Linked DNA regions of Kineosporia succinea. The protein of the gene in region 2 interacts with the protein of the main gene of each other region in a pairwise test. Links are inferred from orthologs where the notes say so. Each region holds a gene or a part of one and is shown on either strand. Other genes may lie near its edges.

Region 1 (3,107 bases), 4.2 Mb from region 2 along the record:
CACGTGCGGTTCGGCAAGACGCCGGAGTTCGCGTCGGCCTGGATCGAGCAGACCGACCAGCCCAACGCGCGCGTCATCGAGGCCAGCCGGGAGCGGGCCGACCTGATCGTCGAGATGGACTGATCCCGGCCCTGGTTCTCTGAACCCGAAGCCGATGGGGGACGCGCCGGAAGACTCGAGTCTCCCGGCGCGTCTCCCGTTTCTGGGCTTCTAGACCGTCTGGACGACCAGGAGCTCGACGACGCGGTCGAGGAAGGCGTCGACCGAGGCCTCGCGGTAGCCCCGCGAGCCGCGACGGCTCTTGAAGACCGCCAAGCGCACCGCGTCGGGCGGGAGGGGCTGGCCCATCGCGAACGACTCCTCGATGCGGATGCAGAGGTCGTCGACCGCGTCGATGTCGTAGGTGAGCTCCATGCCGCTGCCGCGGGGGAACCGCTCACCGTCGGGACGACCCAGCTGGGCCCGCAGCGACTGCTCCTGGGTGCGCAGCTGCGTCTGCCAGGCCTGGCTGCCGCTGCGCTCCTCACCCCGCTGCTTCTCGCGGCGGGCGAAGGCGTCTTCGATGCGGTCGAGGGCGGCGTCGACCGCATCGACGTCGTACCCGCCGCGGACCAGGTCGAAGCCGACCGTGCGGACGTGCCACGACGTCATCGCGGGACCGCGGCCGTTCTCCTCGTAGGCGGCCCGGGCGCGGCCGAGGAACGACTCGACCTGGTCGACGTCGTAGCCCTTGGAGACGCGGCCGGCGCGCGGAAAGGTGTCGCTCACGGCTCACATTCTGCACCCGCCGACGGGAAGTTGGTGTGCTGGTCCGTAGATGGAACGCGTGAAATTTGCGGCACGTAACCAGTTGTGATGCGCCCGTGACTTTTTGAGGCTGGTGTGATTCGCGTCGGTGCGTGTCCGGTGCCCCTTCGCGTCCGGGGCGATCGGGGCGGGCGCTGGTCGATCGGGGCGGGTGCTGGTCGATCGGAGCGGGCGCTGGTCGATCACGCGGAAACTCCCCGACGTCCGCAGACGCCGGGGAGTTTCCTGTCCGTGCTTCTGGACCGTGCTTCTAGACCGTGGCGGCCAGCTGCCCGCAGGCGCCGTCGATCTCCTGGCCCCGGGTGTCGCGCACCGTGGTGGGCACGCCGCGCTCGCGCAGCGCGTTCACGAAGGCGTTCTGGGCGCGGCGGGTGCTCGCGGTCCACTTCGAACCGGGCGTCGGGTTCAGCGGGATCGGGTTGACGTGCACCCAGCCCTTGCCCCGCTTGTTCAGCTCGCGGCCCAGCAGGTCGCCGCGCCACTCGTGGTCGTTGATGTCCTTGATCAGGGCGTACTCGATGCTGACGCGGCGGCCGGTGGCGTCGAAGTAGCGGCGGGCGGCGTCGAGGGTCTCGCCGACCTTCCAGCGGGTGTTGATCGGCACCAGTTCGTCGCGCAGCTCGTCGTCGGGGGCGTGCAGGCTCAGCGCCAGCGTGACCGGGATGCCCTCGGCCGCGAGCTTGTCGATGGCCGGCACCAGGCCGACCGTCGACATCGTGATGCCGCGCGCGGACATGCCCAGGCCCTCGGGGGCCGGGTCGACCAGGCGGCGGATCGCGGCGACGGCCGACTTGTAGTTGGCCAGGGCCTCGCCCATGCCCATGAAGACGACGTTGGTGACGCGGCCGGCCTGACCCTCCGCCGACTCCTCGGCCTCCTCGCCCAGGGGCACGCCCTCCGTGCTCTTGCCCAGGGGCACGGCCGTGCGCATGTACCGGGCGGCGGTGCGGACCTGCTCGACGATCTCGGCCGTGGACAGGTTGCGGGTGAGCCCGGCCTGCCCGGTGGCGCAGAACGGGCAGTTCATGCCGCAACCGGCCTGGCTGGAGACACACACCGTGGCCCGGTCGGGGTAGCGCATGAGCACGCTCTCGACCAGGGCGCCGTCGAACAGCTTCCAGACCGTCTTGACGGTGGCGCCGTCGTCGCAGACCAGCTCGCGCACCGGCTTGATCAGCGTCGGGAGCAGCGCGTCGAGCATCGGCTGACGGGACGCGCCCGGCAGGTCGGTGAGCTCGGCGGCGTCCATCTGGGCCAGGCGCTCGAAGTAGTGCACCGACAGCTGACGGCCCCGGAACGGCTTCTCCCCCAGCTCCTTGACCGCCGCCATGCGCTCGGCCAGCGTGAGGTCGGCCAGGTGCCGCGGCGGCTTGCCCCGGCGGGGGGCCACCATCAGCAGCTTGCCGGGCTCGGGCGCGGTCGGCTTCGGCTCGGGCAGGTTCTCGGAGGTCATCTTGGCGCTTTCTGGGTTTGCTAGAGCAGGCTGTGCTCCGGATGCTCCGGAGCAGGAAGGCAGGGCTCTCAGAGCAGGAAATGCAGGAGCAGGTAGACCACGGGGGCCGTGGGGAGCAACGAGTCCATGCGGTCCATGATTCCGCCGTGGCCGGGGAGCAGGTTGCCCATGTCCTTGATGCCCAGGTCGCGCTTGAGCAGGGACTCGGACAGGTCGCCGCCGGTCGCGGTGAACACGGCCGCCGCCCCGACGATCGCGCCCACCCAGGGCTGACCGTCGAGCAGGAACACCGTGGCCGCCGTTCCCGCCACCAGGCAGGTGATCAGCGAGCCGGCGAAACCCTCCCAGGACTTCTTCGGGCTGATCTTCGGGGCCATCGGGTGCTTGCCGAACAGCACCCCCGCCACGTAACCACCGATGTCGCTGGCCGCGGTGACGATGATGAAGGTGACCACCCGTTCGGGCCCCTGGTCGGCCGCGAGCATGAGGATCGCGAACCCGGCCAGCAACGGCACGTACGCCGCCACGAACAGACCGGCCGTGACGTCTCGCATGGCCCCGTCGATGCCCTCGACTATTCGCCAGAGCAGGATGCCGAACGCCGTCAGCAGATAACTGACGAGCAGCCCCTCCGGGCCCGCGACGTAGGCCGAGACCAGCATGCCGAGCGCACCGACGGCGACCGGGATGACCGGCACCACGATCTGCTTGGCCGCCAGGGCCCCGGACAGCTCCCAGACCGAGAGCACGACCACGAACGACGCCAGGGCGACGAACGCCTCCGGCCGCACGAACAGCGACACCAGGGCGAGAGCCGCCAGCCCGACGCCGACCCCGATGGCCGCGG
Region 2 (3,247 bases):
ACTCGTCGTACGCCGAGTAGCGGTCGTCGTCCTCGGCAAGGCCCAGGTACACCATGGTCTTGCGCAGTGCGCCGCTCATCGAAACCTCCGCATGTTCGCTCACCCTGCGACGAAGCTACCTGAGCGGCGGCCTCTGACCGAGGACCGCGCTGCCGACACGCAGGTGAGTCGCTCCGTGACGCAGCGCTTGCACAAAATCGCTGGTCATGCCACCCGAGATGCCGGTTGCCTCCGGATGTTGCTGGATTAGATGCGCGGAGGCACCCAAAAGATCGGAAAAGGCGCGATTTGGGTCCCACGTCACAGGCGGGACGGCCATCAGGCCCGCCAGCTGCAGGGACTCCGCCGAGGCAATCGCGTCGGCCAGCGCCGGGATGTCCTTGACGGGCGCTCCCCCGCGTGTCGGATCACCGTCCAGGCTGATCTGGAGGAAGCAGCGCAGCGTGCGCCCGGCCTCGGTGGCGCCCCGCGACAGGCCGGGAACGAGACTCGCCCGGTCGAGAGAGTGCACGGTGTGCGCGTACCGGGCCACGGCCCGGGCCTTGTTGCTCTGCAACCGGCCGATGAAGTGCCAGGTCAGATCCAGGTCGGAAGACTCCTCGACCTTGGCCGAGGCCTCCTGGTCGCGGCTCTCGCCGACGTCCCGGACGCCGAGCCCGGCCAGTGCCCGGATGTCACTGGCCGGGTAGGTCTTGGTGACGACGACGAGCGTGACCTCGGCCGGGTCGCGCCCGGCGTCCTCGCACGTCGTCGTCACCTGGGACCGGACCTTCTCCAGTCCGGTGGCCAGTTCCTGCTGCCGTTCCACCACGCCTCCTTGCCCGTAAGGGAGAGGGACGCTACTTGAGGAAGTCGGGGACGTCGAGGTCGTCGTCGTCCAGAACGATCGGACGCGGGGTGCGCGGACGCGGGTCCGTCACCTCGATGACCCGTGGCGGGGTCGGCGTCGGGTCCTTCGGGGCCTCGTACTGCGTGGCCTGCTCACCGGTCGGAGCCTCGGGCTCCGGCTCCGGCGGGTTCAGCGGCGTCGGCTGGGCGTAGCCGTGGTTGCCCGACGGGGCGTAACCGTTGCTGGTCAGCGGGCTGCCGGAGTGCGCGGGCACGGCCTGCTGCTGCGGCACCGGCGGGAGCTGACCGGTCGGGTGCTGACCGTGCAGACCCGGCTGCTGCTGGTACTGGCTCTGCGCGTACTGGTTCTGCGCCGGGGTGGGCAGCGTCGTCGGCGGCTGGGAGTGCGCGGGCCGCTGCGGTGGTTGCTGCGGCTGCTGGGCCTGGCCGGACGACGGTAACTGCTGCCGCCCGCTCACCTGGCCGAGCGCGTTCTCGTCGCGACGCTTCACCGGGGTGCCGCCGTCGAAACCGGCCGCGATCACGGTGACCCGCACCTCGTCGCCGAGGGCGTCGTCGATGACCGCACCGAAGATGATGTTGGCCTCCGGGTGGGCGGCCTCCTGCACCAGCCGGGCGGCCTCGTTGATCTCGAAGAGGCCCAGGTCGGAACCACCCTGGATGGAGAGCAGCACGCCGTGCGCGCCGTCCACGCTGGCCTCGAGCAGGGGCGAGGAGATCGCGGTCTCGGCGGCCTGGATCGCGCGGTCCTCGCCGCGGGCCGACCCGATCCCCATGAGCGCGCTGCCCGCCCCCTGCATCACGGACTTCACGTCCGCGAAGTCGAGGTTGATCAGGCCCGGGGTGGTGATCAGGTCGGTGATGCCCTGCACACCGGAGAGCAGGACCTGGTCGGCCGACCGGAAGGCGTCGAGCACGCTGACGTGGCGATCGCTGATCGACAGCAGCCGGTCGTTCGGGATGGTGATGAGGGTGTCGACCTCCTCGCGGAGGGAGGTGATGCCCGAGTCGGCCTGGGTGGAACGGCGCCGGCCCTCGAAGGTGAAGGGGCGCGTCACCACACCGATGGTCAGGGCACCGAGCGAACGGGCGATCCGGGCGACCACGGGCGCGCCACCGGTACCGGTGCCACCACCCTCGCCGGCGGTCACGAAGACCATGTCGGCGCCCTTGATCACTTCTTCGATCTCTTCGGCGTGGTCCTCGGCGGCCTTGCGGCCGACCTCGGGATCGGCGCCGGCGCCCAGGCCGCGCGTGAGCTCACGGCCGACGTCAAGCTTGACGTCGGCGTCGCTCATCAGCAGCGCCTGTGCATCCGTGTTGATCGCGATGAACTCGACGCCCTTGAGTCCCACCTCGATCATCCGGTTGACTGCGTTGACGCCGCCGCCACCGATACCTACAACCTTGATGACCGCGAGGTAGTTCTGCGGAGCTGCCACGTCGGGATGCCTCTCGCTCGCCGGATCCTTAGACCCTAACCCTCAACTGGAGGGTTATAGTTATGTCAGCCTGTACTGATAAGCGAACGTAGGTGCCCACCCGGGGCCTTTCAACGACCTCGCCGGTGTGTCGCCCGGGTGAGTAAGACCATGAGCGCCGAACGCGCCGGTCACCCACCGTCCGCCGACCGCTACGAGGCGGTGCTCGGCATCTCCGGAGCGCGCACGTCGTAGGTCTTCGCCTTCTGCTTCAGCAGCGCCGTGAGCACGCGAGCCTTCGTCCCGTTCTGCTCCGCGTCCCCCCAGCGCACCGTCACCGTGCGGTTCTTCGCGCCCTCGACCGGGGCCGACAGCTTCAGCCAGATCCCGTCCGGGGAGTCGGTGCCGATCGAGCGCAGCCGGTCCGCCAGGTCGTCGGGCAGGTCGTTGAGCACCGCGAGCGTCCCGCGCAGGTTGGCGACGCTCTGCTTCTCCCCCAGCGCCACCTCGATCCGGGGCAGGTCGCCGGGCAGCTCGGACACCGGCCGGGTCTCCACGACCACGCCCTCGTCGTCGACCAGCTGCATCATCTGCACGGTCTTCTTGGGCTTCTTGCCGTCGGTGGTGTTGGCCGCGACCTTCTCGGACGGCAGAGCCGCCACCGGCTTCCGCTCGGTGACCACGACGCGGATCGTGCCGGGCCAGACCCGGCTCACCGACACGTTCTTCACCAGCCGCAGCTTCTCCAGCCGGGCGCTCACGTCGGAGGTGCGGGCCAGCAGCATCGCGTGCCCGATCTCGGTGTCGGTGTAACCGCGCACCTGGGACTCGCTGATCCGGTCGAGCCCGCTGACCGTGACCCGCTCGACCTTCGCCCACGGCGACAGCAACGCGAGCCAGCCCACCCCCGCGAGCACCACCACGACCAGCGAGGTGGTCAGGGTGCGTCGGCGACGGCGGGCGCGCACCTTCGCGGC

Evidence for each region.
Region 1: the proteins of ftsZ (region 2) and rlmN interact in binary tests that used the Escherichia coli proteins (3 or more experiments, as listed by UniProt). The link is inferred for Kineosporia succinea from one-to-one orthologs.

The regions. Positions count from the first base shown.
Region 1 is NZ_JAUSQZ010000001.1:517,721-520,827, forward strand. What follows is about bases 160-2,952. They hold rlmN (23S rRNA (adenine(2503)-C(2))-methyltransferase RlmN), read right to left. Parts: upstream 2,261-2,952; coding sequence 1,058-2,260; downstream 160-1,057. Other genes in these bases: J2S57_RS02350 (DivIVA domain-containing protein), read right to left, coding at 211-768; J2S57_RS02360 (phosphatidate cytidylyltransferase), read right to left, coding at 2,329-2,952. Also shown: J2S57_RS02345 (nucleoside/nucleotide kinase family protein), read left to right, coding at 1-123; more of J2S57_RS02360, read right to left, coding at 2,953-3,107.
Region 2 is NZ_JAUSQZ010000001.1:4,671,334-4,674,580, reverse strand. What follows is about bases 66-2,998. They hold ftsZ (cell division protein FtsZ), read right to left. Parts: upstream 2,292-2,998; coding sequence 840-2,291; downstream 66-839. Other genes in these bases: J2S57_RS20290 (cell division protein FtsQ/DivIB), read right to left, coding at 2,483-2,998; J2S57_RS20300 (YggS family pyridoxal phosphate-dependent enzyme), read right to left, coding at 116-808; J2S57_RS20305 (cell division protein SepF), read right to left, coding at 66-79. Also shown: more of J2S57_RS20305, read right to left, coding at 1-65; more of J2S57_RS20290, read right to left, coding at 2,999-3,247. UniProt on the Escherichia coli protein: Essential cell division protein that forms a contractile ring structure (Z ring) at the future cell division site. The regulation of the ring assembly controls the timing and the location of cell division.